DNA from 3 places in the Bartonella sp. HY328 genome. Region 2 is predicted to be linked to each of the others. Evidence: riboswitches for the same ligand, from Rfam matches in the RefSeq annotation. Region 2 holds a riboswitch; each other region holds the start of a gene.
What was found. A riboswitch is a leader RNA that binds a small molecule or an ion and turns the genes downstream of it on or off. The one in region 2 is predicted to bind cobalamin.

Region 1 (4,274 bases), on a different replicon from region 2:
GTCTTGCCAGTTTTTAGCAATAATTTGCGGTGGATTTACAAATTGCGCAAGGCGACTTTGCATGAAAGGAGATGGCTCTATTGCCGTCCAAGCACACTTTAAGCCACGTAAAGCATTGCCCAATTGCCCAGCACCTGCTCCTATATCAATCAAGCTGCCAATATTAGGAGCAAGGTTGTTAACCACTGGAGCAACCTGACTGATATAATTTGACGTATCAATCGCACTTGCATATAAAGCAAGGGGATCAGTCACTTGCTGTTTACTGTGGGAACTAGAATACATTATAAGATTAAATCCTGTTTGATTTTTCGTTCATCAATTTAAGCAAATTAGCGCAGAGTTAAATTAATAAAGAAACTAAGGTAAAAGATAGGGGGAGTAATCATAATATCACTTTTAAACCTATGAAAAGAAGATATATATAATCCACATCACTTTTTTAATCATTGCTATATATATTCTAAACTGCAAGCTCTTGTCTGATGATTTGTGCGCCTGCGCTTAAAGCATTGAGTTTACCATGGGCTATTTCTCGCGGTAGTGGAGCCATTCCACAATTCGTACATGGATAAAGCTTATCGGCATCAACGAATTCAAGCGCTTTGCGCAAAGTATTGGCAACCTCCTGCGGTGTTTCAATATTATGAGTTGCCACATCAATAGCACCCACCATCACCTTTTTTCCGCGAAGAAGTTCAATCAAGTCTATCGGAACATGAGAATTATGGCATTCCAATGAGATTAGATCGATGTTGGATTTTTGTAATTTAGGAAAGGAATTTTCATATTGTCGCCACTTCGATCCCAAAGTCTTTTTCCAATCCGTATTAGCCTTAATACCATAACCATAACAAATATGGACAGCGGTTTCACACTTGATACCCTCAATTGCTTTTTCCAGCGTAGCAATGCCCCAATCATTGACTTCATCAAAAAATACATTAAATGCGGGCTCATCAAACTGGATAATGTCAACACCTACAGCCTCTAGTTCTTTAGCCTCTTCATTTAAAACCTTTGCAAACTCCCATGCTAATTTTTCGCGGCTTTTATAGTGGGCATCATAAAGTGTATCAATCATGGTCATAGGGCCAGGAAGCGCCCATTTTATTGGCTTGCTGGTTTGCTGGCGTAAAAATTTAGCATCTTCAACAAAGCACGACTTTGGGCGCGATATAGCATCGACCACTGTTGGAACACTCGCATCATAGCGATTGCGAATTTTGACAGTTTCCCGCTTCTCAAAATCAACGCCGCTAAGATGTTCAATAAATGTCGTAACAAAATGCTGGCGCGTCTGCTCCCCATCACTGACAATATCAATCCTTGCTCGTTGTTGGGCTTCCAAGGCCAAAAGCAGGGCATCTTGTTTACCTTCAATAAGTTCCTCTCCCTGTAATTTCCATGGTGACCAAAGTTTTTCTGGTTCTGCAAGCCACGAGGGTTTGGGCAGACTACCAGCAGTTGAAGTAGGCAATAATTTATTCATAATAAGCGACCCTATTTATCGGTGTTTTAAAGGCTATCGTTGGAAAAGCATTGTTCAACAACGACTTGATAGCGCTTGATAAAATGCTCTTCAGCGAATTTTCCTTGCTCAACAGCAAGCCTACTTCTCTCTTCGCGGTCGTAAATAATTCGAGTTTGCGAATAATCTTGGTGTTCAAGACTTGGATTATAATAGGCACCTGCAGGGGAATTGGCGTTATAAATCTCTGGTCTATAAATCTTTTGAAAAGTTTCCATTGTGCTGATCATACTGATAAGTTCAAGGTTCGTATAATCATTCAATAGATCACCAATGAAATAAAAGGCAAAGGGCGCAACGCTATTGCGAGGCATGAAGAAGCGAACCTGTAAACCCATTTTTTGAAAATATTGATCGGTCAAAGATAGTTCATTTTGTTGATACTCATTGCCTAATATAGGGTGAAAATTACTCGTGCGACTATATGATTTGCTGGTAGAGGCACTCAAACAGATGACTGGTAACTTTTGAAAATGCTCTAGATAAATCTCCGAGTTAAGAAAATATCTGAACAATTTTCCATGCAGATTTCCAAAATCATCAGGAATACTGAAAGTGGAACGATTTTTATTATGAGCTGGTAAAACAATACTAAAGTCGTAATCGCGGATATAGGAAGAAAAATTATTTCCGACAATGCCTTCAATGCGTTCTCCCGATTTTTGATCAATAATATTCGTTTTCAATATTTCAATCAGCGGGAAAGCATCATTATGACATTGCGCATTAATCGTCATCTCTACTGAAATAATTTCTAGTTCAACGCTATAACGGTTACTTTCAGGGTTATCCCAATGTGCAAGCGTATTAAAACGGTTATTAATCATCCTCAAACTATTGTGGAGGTTCTCTTGACGGTTTTCTCCTCTGGCTAAATTGGCAAAATTCGTTGTGAGCCGAGTATTGTCGGCAGGACAATAATTTTCATCAAAAGGCTGGCTTTTGAGAGCGAAAGTAAAGGCATGATGACCTATATTTCGCTGATGATCACTAGACTGTTGGTCTGTTGCGATGAATGGTAGTGTTATTCGAGACATGATTGACCTCCATAAGTTAAAGAGGCATGGTTCAGCGCACGCATAACAATAAAGACCGTCATATGGCCTTTGTTATAGCACACCAGGACACCCCGCCCGTGGACAATATTCGTCGGGGCAGGTCTCCTGGCTTACGGGTCAACGTCTTTATTTTACCTTCCCAGAATTAAATCCAGTGGTTGTACATAAATAAAGGCTCAACGTTCACAGTTGCGGGGGCAGCTTCGGAACCGAAAATATCTTCACCGAATTCCCTCTTAGCTCTATTTTTTTAAAAATAGAGAACCACGACGATAATTTTCTGGCATAAATAAATGAAGCAGTCAATAGCATATAAAGGAATATTTATATCTCTATGTGCTATGCTCGTTAAGTTGCTTTCCTTGTTAAAATTTAGGTACCATGTTAACTTAAACATTTTGTTTATGAAGTATTATTGCGTAAAAAATTATTGTCTTTATCAAGAGCATTTTTTTAAAAAAAGATTTTTACAAGTTAGTATAAAATTATTCATCATAAGATTACGATAAGGCTTAAAAAAGCTATTATATCCCTGTTCAAAGCCTTAATTGAATTATTGTGACATTGGCGATTTTTTAAACCTACAACATCAGCTTTTTGTTAGGCCTCAGCTCAGTATATTCCATGATTAATATCGCAATTTTGGTAAAAAATTGGTACTTGAAACTTAAATCTTTTAGTATGTTAGTTATAAATATATTAAGTTTGATATTCTGTCTGTTGATCGGACTCAGGCTTATTGCTCTAAATATCGAAATCTGCTTTAGAGTTTTTAAAACTATCTGCAAATTGTAAAAGCTGTTGTGCAAGTTTTGGATTGTCATTAAAATCCAAGGCGATCTGTTCATGATAAGAAAGGGCATCAAACATTGCTTGTTGTTGGTGTTTTCGCGCAATTTGTTCATCGCTTAAATGTTGGCAAAGTGGTGCATTATCAATAACTAAATGGGCGCATTTTTCTGGCAAATTCAAGCAATAGGCATTGCTGGCTTGTTTTAAGCTCGGACCGTCGGCGCTATCATTATGACTATAGCGGCGTACCCAATTTATAAAACCGTGGTTTTGCAAGGCTTTTAATGCACGCACCACACTATCGCGAGAGCGGCGGATTTTGCGCATAATTGTGGCAATGGCTGGTTCAAGTCGCCCAGTTTTATAATCGATAATATTGATAAAATATTCAAGCACTTCAAGTGCAATTGTCCCAAGTGGGCCGCAGCGTTGCCCCTTTTGACGTTTTTGTAAATCAAACCGTTTTGCGGCAAGCAAAAGCCTTTTTAAAGAGCGCCGATCAGTCTTTTTAAAAATCTTTTTTTCAATGGCACCCAAAAGATATGATTTGCGCCGAAACGGTTTTGGCTTTGATATTTCATCAATGGTGCTCATTTGATGAGCAGGCTTTATGCATGCGGAGCTTTGTTGTTTAAAAAATGCTTTTTTAAGCAAGGCATTTTGCAAAAGGCTTTGGCCAAGTGTTTCCATGTTTTTTAACAATGCAAAAGACAATAAATCATTATTCGCAAATTTACCTATGCAAATTCGCGTTATAAACAGACAAAATTTTGCGCCAATAATGGCCTAAGGATCTGATTATATTAAATTATTATTTTGCATCGTTCCTTTCATCTTTTAAAGCGTTATACGGGCATGCCGTTTTTTAAAAAACGGCGGTTTAAAACGGATTT
Region 2 (4,274 bases):
AGGCTTAGGCCTAATAGTGAGATGGCGGCAAAAGTAGCTTTGGGTAAATAGTTTTTTAAAGTTGCTAACATAGGATATTTTCCTTGTCGAGAAAGACAATATTAAAATTGGTTTACATTTTTAATGGAGGTTATTGGGCGCTATTTTTGCCCCGCTCATTTGATTTTCTTGTATCTTGATAAGTGCATTTGCAAGCTGTTCTATACCGTCAATGGTATGGATTGAACCATTCATTGCTTGAGCATTTATAGTTATGATGCGCTGGTCTTTAACAGCATTCATCAGCTTGGTAACCGGATCACTTTGTAGGAAGTTAATTTTTACATCGGCATGATCGGCGGGAAAGCGTTTGCGCTGCATATCGGCAATTACCAAAATTGTTGGATTATCCTTAGCAATTGTTTCCCAACCCATGGTTGGCCAATCGAAATCCGATTGAGCAATATTTTTTATGTTAAGAGTTTTAAACATATAGGCAGGTGCGCCAAGACGTCCACCAATGAAGGGATCTGATTGCAGTGTGGAACTTGAAAACCACATAATTCCCGAAATATCTTTGATATTAAGGGATTTTGCCTTTTCAATTGCGGCTTTTTCTCGTGCCTTTAATGTTTCAATGACTTTATCACCACGCTCTTCCACGTCAAAAATTTGGGATAATTCATGGATTTCTTTATAGATAATTTCCATGTCAAAGGGGGTAGTGCGTAAACCATCATTGCCGGCAAGATTATCCTTACCCTCGCAATCTGCGGGCGATGTGTAAACTGGAATGGCTAGATCATCAAATTGGCTATAGGTTGCAGTTGCGCCAACTGGGCCAATTGTCCATTCATATTGATTGGCAATCATATCTGGCTTTTGGGCAACTACAGATTCAAAGCTTGGTTCATTATCAGCAAGACGTTTAATTTGTGCATCAATGTCTTTAAATTCAGGCATGACAGGCTCAAACCATAAGGCCGTGCCTTTAACCTTGTCACTAAGGCCTAAAAGGTAGAGAATTTCTGTGCTGGTTTGACCAACCGAAACCACATTTTGCGGCTTCTTTTTAAATTCTATAATTCGGCCGCAATTATTAAGTTTTAGTGGATATTGGGTAGAGGCAGCCTCTGCCGTGTTATTTAATGCGATAAGCGGTAAAATAACGAGCGAAGACAATGTTAAAACTTTTTGAAAAAAAGAAGATGTCGGGATTAGCATAGGTTTTCCGTAAGATTTTAAAATGAAGAAATAGCCGCATATAAAACCGCAGTGAAACGCCGCGATTTCAAAAGGGAGGTAAATCAAGGCGATTTACACTCCGGCTAATTAGAAAAATTTTGGGCTTTTAATTGATTGCTTGGTAAAGCCGTTGCTGAATAAAGGGGGAATTTGATAATTTATGCAGGCTTTTAGCGATGAATAATACCCCAAGATCAATGAGTGGTTCCACCAAGACAACGCTCATATAAGCAATAGCAAAACTGCCAATATTAACTGCTGTCTCGCTACTAAAGCCTTCGCCGTAAAATGCCCAAAACGCCACCCAAGCAACAATACCACCTTGATAACTGGTTGATAAAGCTAGGGCTTGTTTATAGCCTATATCTTTGTAGGCGCTATTTTGTGGAATGATTTTATTGGCAAGCCACGCCATAGCAAAAAGCGGCATCAATAGCGTTGTGACATTCATACCATATTGGGGAAGATCAAAGGGCGCAAAAAACAACCCTTGTAAGAGGAGACCTAATGTTAGTCCTATTGCAGTTGGAGCGGCACCAAAAATTAAAAATAATGATGATCCAAGGATAAGATGAACTTCTGAAACGCCCACTGGATGATGGGGGAAGATTTCAAAAAAAGTAAAAACAAGGGCAGTGGTAATGAGGCTGCGCGCCAAAAGAGATATGATACCACCATCTTTGCTTTTTTGATGAAAGCTATCAGAGGTTTTTTGAGGAAAAATTGTCCTTAATGCCAATTTGGCTGTAATTCCAAGAGCTGCAAATGCTGTTGCATAGCTCAAAATAATTTTAGCGCCGGAAACGACGCCCGGTTCAATATGCATTTTTATGCCTTCCTGCACCCACCGTGCAAAAATAATTGCGCAAAAGGCGAAACGCCTGATGATTGACGGCAGGTCTCCTGGCTTGCGGAATGGCGATGACAAACAACCTTCCCATTCATTGGATTGGCCTAATTTAAAGCTAATCTTAAACAGTGGTTTGCAGCTTTTACTGCACTATATTTGTTATCTACCGCTTACAGTTGCGGGGGCAGCCATGGCTTGGGTCCTTTATAAAGTTAACCCGTCCCATGTTCCCTATTAGTCCCCTATGAAGTCCATCATTCGGGGAACCGTCGCAGCTAGGTTAACTATTTCGCATAATAACGTCAATCAAATTCTTACTATTGTTACGATATAACATTACAATTGTAAAGAAGAAAAGGCGTTAAAACATAGTTGAATAGAATATTGCAAAATTTAAAAATTTAGTTTCATTGAGGATTAGAAAGCATTTTACAAGCAGCGAAACAATAATCGCGTTCCACTTTTGCAACGCGAACAAAATAATCTGAATAAAATTTGGACTTGCCAAGTTTTTGAGCAATTTGATGATCGATGTTGTTCTTCCATGATTTAATACTTGCTTCATCACGCCAAAAGGAATTGGTAATCCCAAAACCATTTTCATCGCGGACAGATTCAGCGCCAAGACAGCCTGTTTGTTGCAGTGCAAGCTCTACCATTTTTTCTGCTATTTGATGATATTCATCATCGCCAAGGCTCCGTTGCGATGAAAAAGCAACAAGATAATAAGGAGGAGGTGTTTTGGCGAACATTTTTAAATCCTTTGCTTAAATCAAAATCTGCAATTAAAGCAATTTTTTAAATATAGGATGAGAAAACAAGCGAGCCATTTTTTTACTTTACATTGAAAACCAATAAAAACTTATACTGATCTCCAAATACCTCGGAATAATTGTTTGATAAGATATAGATGCTATTTGCTTTTCTTTTTTAAACCGCGGCAGATGATTTTAATAAATTTACCAATCTGCTTATCTAGTAAGGCAGGGGGAACGCCTACATCTCGGCTATCAAGGCTAATGGATACAAGGCCGTGAATTCCTGAAAATATGGTTTGTGAAAAGAGCTTCACTTCTTCACTATCTGCGCCCTTCATCAATTCACCAAGCGGCTTATCAACCACTTGAAAAGGCCGTAATCTTTCATGCGATACCCAATCCGGAACAGGCTTATCTTGCGGCAATTGATGGTCGAATAAAGTGCGCCATAAATTATAATTATCACGGGCAAAATGATGATAAGCGCGCGCCGTTACAATCAGCATATCTTCAGCCGTTTGTGGTTGTTCATCATTAAATTCAGCTTCTATTGCGGTTTCAAGCCGCACCAAAGTTTTCGAGCTAACGCGTAATAATAGCTCATCTAGATCCGTAACTAGATTATAGATTTGTCCAAGACCAACGCCGATTTCATCAGCAAGCTCACGCGCTTTAAAACCGTTCAATCCCTTAGCGGCAATAGCCCGCTCCGCCGCGTCAATAAGGGCGATGCGTTGCTGTTCTCTTTTTAATGTCGTTTTAGCAATTTTTTCTTTAGCCATGAACGAGGTTCATATCATAATTAAGCATCAATTGCAAGTTGGGAAGAGTGTATTGCGATAAATTTGTTGTGTTTCAGCGAAATGCTTCATGATGGAGCTCAGTTGGTTTGGCAACTAAATTTAAAGCATATGGTCTAATCTATCTCCTTTGTCATGACACTATCATGTTTTTAGAACTATTTTATCCACAGGCAAAAAATATATCGCTTTTTCCTTAAAATATTCACCAATCGGCTGTATTTTTTGTTTAGAATAGGTTTTGTAAAACCAGATTTATTATCGTGAATTGCAAAATTTTAGATTCGCACCTAAGCCATAGGGTTTTCTTTGTTAATTTTTTTGCCAATTTACGTGAGTGTGAAATAATTTTGAAAATTTTGTTTTTAAAAAAATCATAACTTTCTTCTGGTAGATCATACTGATGCCGAATGGTGGCAAATAGGATTTAAATGATGGGATAGCGCTTTGTCGCTTGTAGTAATGGGGTTGATATAATGGTGACAACAAGGGAAGCGATGCTGGTTTTACTAATCCTGCTCCCCTTCATAGGCAGTGCAATAATTGGCTTTTTTCGCTCCACCGCTAAGAATAATGAAGCGTGGTTTGCAGGCTCTGTTGCGCTTTTTGGTCTGTTGCTCACTATCATGCTTTATCCCTCGA
Region 3 (4,274 bases), 400 kb from region 2:
ACAGCGGTAAGGGCGCGAATAGCTGTTTCAACCGTATTGCCAAAATTAGGAGAATCCATCGTTTTAGCAATATTGAGCGAACCAAGATTGCAGGAAATATCATTACCAATAGTTTTATAAGAAAGATCGGCATTAAATTCGCTAGCGCTATTTACTTGCAAAATCTCCGAGCAAAGATTGCTCATTGAAATGCGGCCAGCAAGCGGATTAAGTCTATTGGCGGTATCTTCAAATAAGATATAAGGATAGCCTGATTCAAACTGAATTTCTGCAAGCCGTTGAAAAAAATTGCGGGCATTAATACGGGTTTTGCGAATATCAGGATTATCAACAAAGTCTCGATAATGCTTGCTTATTTCAATATCACTCATGCATTTGCCGGTGACACGCTCAACATCATAAGGAGAAAATAGATACATTTCCTCATTTTGGCGGGCAAGCTCAAACGTAATATCAGGAATAATCACCCCTAAGGATAAGGTTTTGATGCGGATTTTCTCATCAGCATTTTCACGCTTAGTGTCAAGAAAAGTTAAAATATCTGGGTGGTGAGCATGTAAATACACCGCACCAGCCCCTTGGCGCGCACCAAGTTGGTTGGCATAGGAAAACGCATCTTCAAGCATTTTCATCACTGGTACAATGCCTGATGACTGGTTTTCAATGTGCTTAATCGGCGCGCCCGCTTCACGCAAATTGGTAAGGCTAAGGGCAACGCCGCCGCCGCGCTTTGATAATTGTAGAGCAGAATTGATCGAACGGCCGATTGATTCCATATTGTCTTCAAGGCGCAACAAAAAGCATGAAACAAGTTCGCCGCGCTGTTGTTTGCCAGCATTTAAAAAAGTTGGAGTGGCAGGTTGGAAGCGACCAGTGATAATTTCATCAACTAATTTTATTGCAAGTTCTTGACTGCCGCGTGCAAGGCTTAATGCAACCATGACAATGCGATCTTCATAGCGTTCTAAATAGCGCGTGCCATCACGTGTTTTTAATGTGTAAGCGGTATAATATTTAAATGCCCCAAGAAAAGTTGGAAAGCGAAATTTATAACCATAAGCGCGTTGGAAAAGGCTTTTTATAAAATCGCTATCATAGGCATCAAGAACACTTTTTTCATAAAAACCTTCTTCGACAAGGTAATCGAGTTTTTCTTCTAAATTATGAAAGAAAACGGTGTTTTGGTTGACATGCTGCAAAAAATACTGCCGCGCTGCCATTTTATCCATTTCAAATTGGATTGCACCATTTTCGTCATAAATATTAAGCATGGCATTTAAGGCATGAAAATCAAGCTGTGTTTCGCTTCGTGCTGATTTTACTTTTTGTGATTTATCCAATTGCGGCTGGTCTAGCATTGGTTTTTTCCAAGATTTTTAAAGTTTTTTAAGATTTCATGAACATTGTCAGCATCTTCTTGCGTGCCGCGCAGTTCAAAACGATAAAGGCAAGGCACATTGCATTTTTGCGCAATAATATCGCCAGCAAGGGCATAGGTATTGCCAAAGTTGCGATTGCCACCAGCAATGACACCGCGAATGCGGTGGCGATTTTCTTCTTCATTTAAAAAATGGATAATGGCTTTGGGGACAGCGCCATTTCCTTCACCGTCAGCATAGGTTGGCAAAACCAAAATATAGTCATCATCTATATGTTTGGCTGGCTCTGTGCGATCAATGCGAAAGGCGGGTAATTGCAAGCGCTCGACAAAAGCATGAGTATTGCCTGTCGAGCTTGAGTAATAAGCAAGCAAAAGCATATTATGCAATTTTTGCAATCATGTCAGGGCGAAAGCCAGCCCAATGATGATCACCTGCAACAACAACGGGAACTTGACGATAGCCCAGCGATTGAACCCGCGAAAACCCATCTTCATTCTCGGTAATATCAATAATATTATAAGCGATGCCCTTAGTATCAAGAACGCGGTAAGTAGCAGTACATTGAGCGCATTGTGGCTTTGAATAGATGGTAACTTGCATGAGATTAGTTCCTTTTGAGGATTATGGCTTTGGTGCTTTATATTGATTTGGTTTAAGCAAAAACGCCGAGCAATAAGGGGTTAGCCTTATGCTGCGTTAAGTGCGTGCTTGTTGTGGAGGATGGTGCGTCAAGATTATTAAAGCAGCATAGACAAATGTTGTTTAATGGGCTCTGGCGCAGTATTTAAATTGAGCTAGAATGGTGGTGCCTTGATGTAACTAACATCAAAAATATTTGGATAAAGCATTATAAACTTCCTTCCCGAAGCCTAAAGGGCATGTGCACGGGTGAGTTTAAAGCATTGGCATAAGCAATATACCAAAACCAAAAGGCCGCAAAGGTGCGCCTATTAAACCTCGCCAGTGCAGACACCCCGTCTGTTGACACTTATTCAAGGCAGGTCTCCTGGCTCACAGCTCAACGCAATTAACGACCTTCCCAAGCGTTGTTTCAATCTCATTTCAGCAATGGTGCTACTTATGATTTTAAAAACTTTGCTCAGTGGCTAAACCGTCATTGCTCCTTGTTCACAGTTGCGGGGGCAGCTTTGGAATAATATCAATAATCAAATATAAGGCATTGATTAATATGACATCTACCAAATTCCCTTTAAATTTGAACAGAATCAAATAACCTTGAATACTAGATATAGTATTCTATTTAATTTTTGCGTCAATATCTATGATTGGATTATAAACAGGCAAACTAGGATTTGGTTAACTCAGCTGTTTAAAGAAAAGCAGCGCGATTGGTTTCTATGGTTTGGGAAATAAAGTTGGCCACTTCATGAATACGGCGAATGCCTTTTAAATTTTCATGATAGGATAACCAATAAGAGCGAATAATTGCTTTTTCTGGTAGCACTACTGCTAAATCAGGATAAGTTCTTGCGATATAGCTATGCAAAATACCAATACCGCCGCCTGCTATAATTGCTTCCAATTGCCCTAAAGTGCTAGATACTTGGAAATTGGAATGCCAATCTTCACTTATCTCATGGCTATAAGCAAGGGCAGGGGTGGAGATGAGATCGTCAACATAATCAATTTTGCGATGATGAACTAATATATCATGGATATTTAACGGATGGCCATGGCGCTTTAAATAATCCTTATGGGCATAAAGGCGCAATTTATAATCGGTAAGCTTTTTGGCAATAAGCCGTCCCTGCGCAGGGCGCTCAACGGTTATCGCAATATCGGCTTCGCGTTGCGATAGGGAAAAATTTCGTGAGACCGGTACTAATTGAAGCGTTAAATCTGGAAATTTTTCAGATAATCGTGGTAGATGCTTGGCAAGGAAAGAAACGCCAAAGCCATCAGGTGCGGCAATGCGAATAGTGCCGCTTAGCTGCACATCTTCGCCGCCAATTTGCGCTTGAGCTTGCAACATTTGCGCTTCAACTTGTTCTGCATGGTGTAAAAGGCGTTCACCTGCATCGGTGAGCTGCGTTCCAGTGGTGCTGCGCGTCACCAATTTGGTGTTTAATTGGTGTTCAAGCGCGGTTAGGCGCCGCGAAATAGTTGTATGATTAACTCCAAGCTGTTTGGCAGCTTTAAGCAACTGATTATTGCGCGCAACGCTTAAAAATATTCTTAAATCATCCCAGTTCATAGGCTTAAATTTGCATATGTTTAACTTATATTCAATGCCATAAAACGCTTCTATAAGCTTATGTACCTATTGCGCATTAAAATACTTTATTGAAATGCTAGTTTGTGTACAAATTGAATTAGACTTAATAAATGCAAAAAAACCGCCAGCTTTTAAAGCGGCGGTTTTATATAAAGTCGATTAATAATGACTAATTCAATGTTTTAGAATCAATAATCATCATTTTTTTCAGGGGCAACCAAGCCCTCAATACCAGCAAGAAGATCGTCTTCAGACATTTGATCAAAGACTATAGGTTGATCTGCAACGTCATCATTAAATAACGAATCACCCAAACCTGCATCATCGTGAGTAAGAAGTGCTGGTGTAACTTCAGGCTCATCAACTTCAACATGCTTTTGCATGGAATGGATAAGATCTTCTTTCAAATCGGCTGGTGACAAGGTTTCATCAGCAATTTCACGCAAGGCAACAACGGGATTTTTATCATTGTCGCGGTCAATAGTGATTTGCGCACCTTGAGAAATCTGACGGGCGCGGTGGCTAGCCAGAAGAATAAGCTCAAAGCGGTTGTCAACCTTATCAATGCAATCTTCAACGGTAACGCGGGCCATAGATGCCCCTTTCATTATATGCGGTTTAATGGATTTGAGGCTTACATAACCAGTTTTTATAAA

Region 1: linked by a shared signal. The riboswitch ahead of N5852_RS14185 (DUF1852 domain-containing protein) and the one ahead of N5852_RS03710 (energy-coupling factor ABC transporter permease) in region 2 are both predicted to bind cobalamin.
Region 3: linked by a shared signal. The riboswitch ahead of nrdH (glutaredoxin-like protein NrdH) and the one ahead of N5852_RS03710 (energy-coupling factor ABC transporter permease) in region 2 are both predicted to bind cobalamin.

Annotation. Positions count from the first base shown of each region.
Region 1 covers NZ_CP104884.1:164,018-168,291, forward strand. The annotation lists gene N5852_RS14175 (class I SAM-dependent methyltransferase) at 1-285, opposite strand, end outside; gene N5852_RS14180 (methionine synthase) at 464-1,492, opposite strand; gene N5852_RS14185 (DUF1852 domain-containing protein) at 1,519-2,568, opposite strand; cobalamin riboswitch at 2,667-2,873, opposite strand; gene N5852_RS14190 (helix-turn-helix domain-containing protein) at 3,334-3,975, opposite strand.
Region 2 covers NZ_CP104883.1:893,414-897,687, forward strand. The annotation lists gene N5852_RS03700 (ABC transporter substrate-binding protein) at 1-71, opposite strand, end outside; gene N5852_RS03705 (ABC transporter substrate-binding protein) at 121-1,203, opposite strand; gene N5852_RS03710 (energy-coupling factor ABC transporter permease) at 1,331-2,050, opposite strand; cobalamin riboswitch at 2,100-2,360, opposite strand; gene N5852_RS03715 (antibiotic biosynthesis monooxygenase family protein) at 2,482-2,826, opposite strand; gene N5852_RS03720 (TetR/AcrR family transcriptional regulator) at 2,988-3,614, opposite strand; gene N5852_RS03725 (monovalent cation/H+ antiporter subunit A) at 4,112-4,274, shown strand, end outside.
Region 3 covers NZ_CP104883.1:1,297,684-1,301,957, forward strand. The annotation lists gene nrdE (class 1b ribonucleoside-diphosphate reductase subunit alpha) at 1-1,358, opposite strand, end outside; gene nrdI (class Ib ribonucleoside-diphosphate reductase assembly flavoprotein NrdI) at 1,352-1,759, opposite strand; gene nrdH (glutaredoxin-like protein NrdH) at 1,761-1,982, opposite strand; cobalamin riboswitch at 2,361-2,636, opposite strand; gene N5852_RS05435 (LysR family transcriptional regulator) at 2,713-3,597, opposite strand; gene rpoZ (DNA-directed RNA polymerase subunit omega) at 3,807-4,211, opposite strand.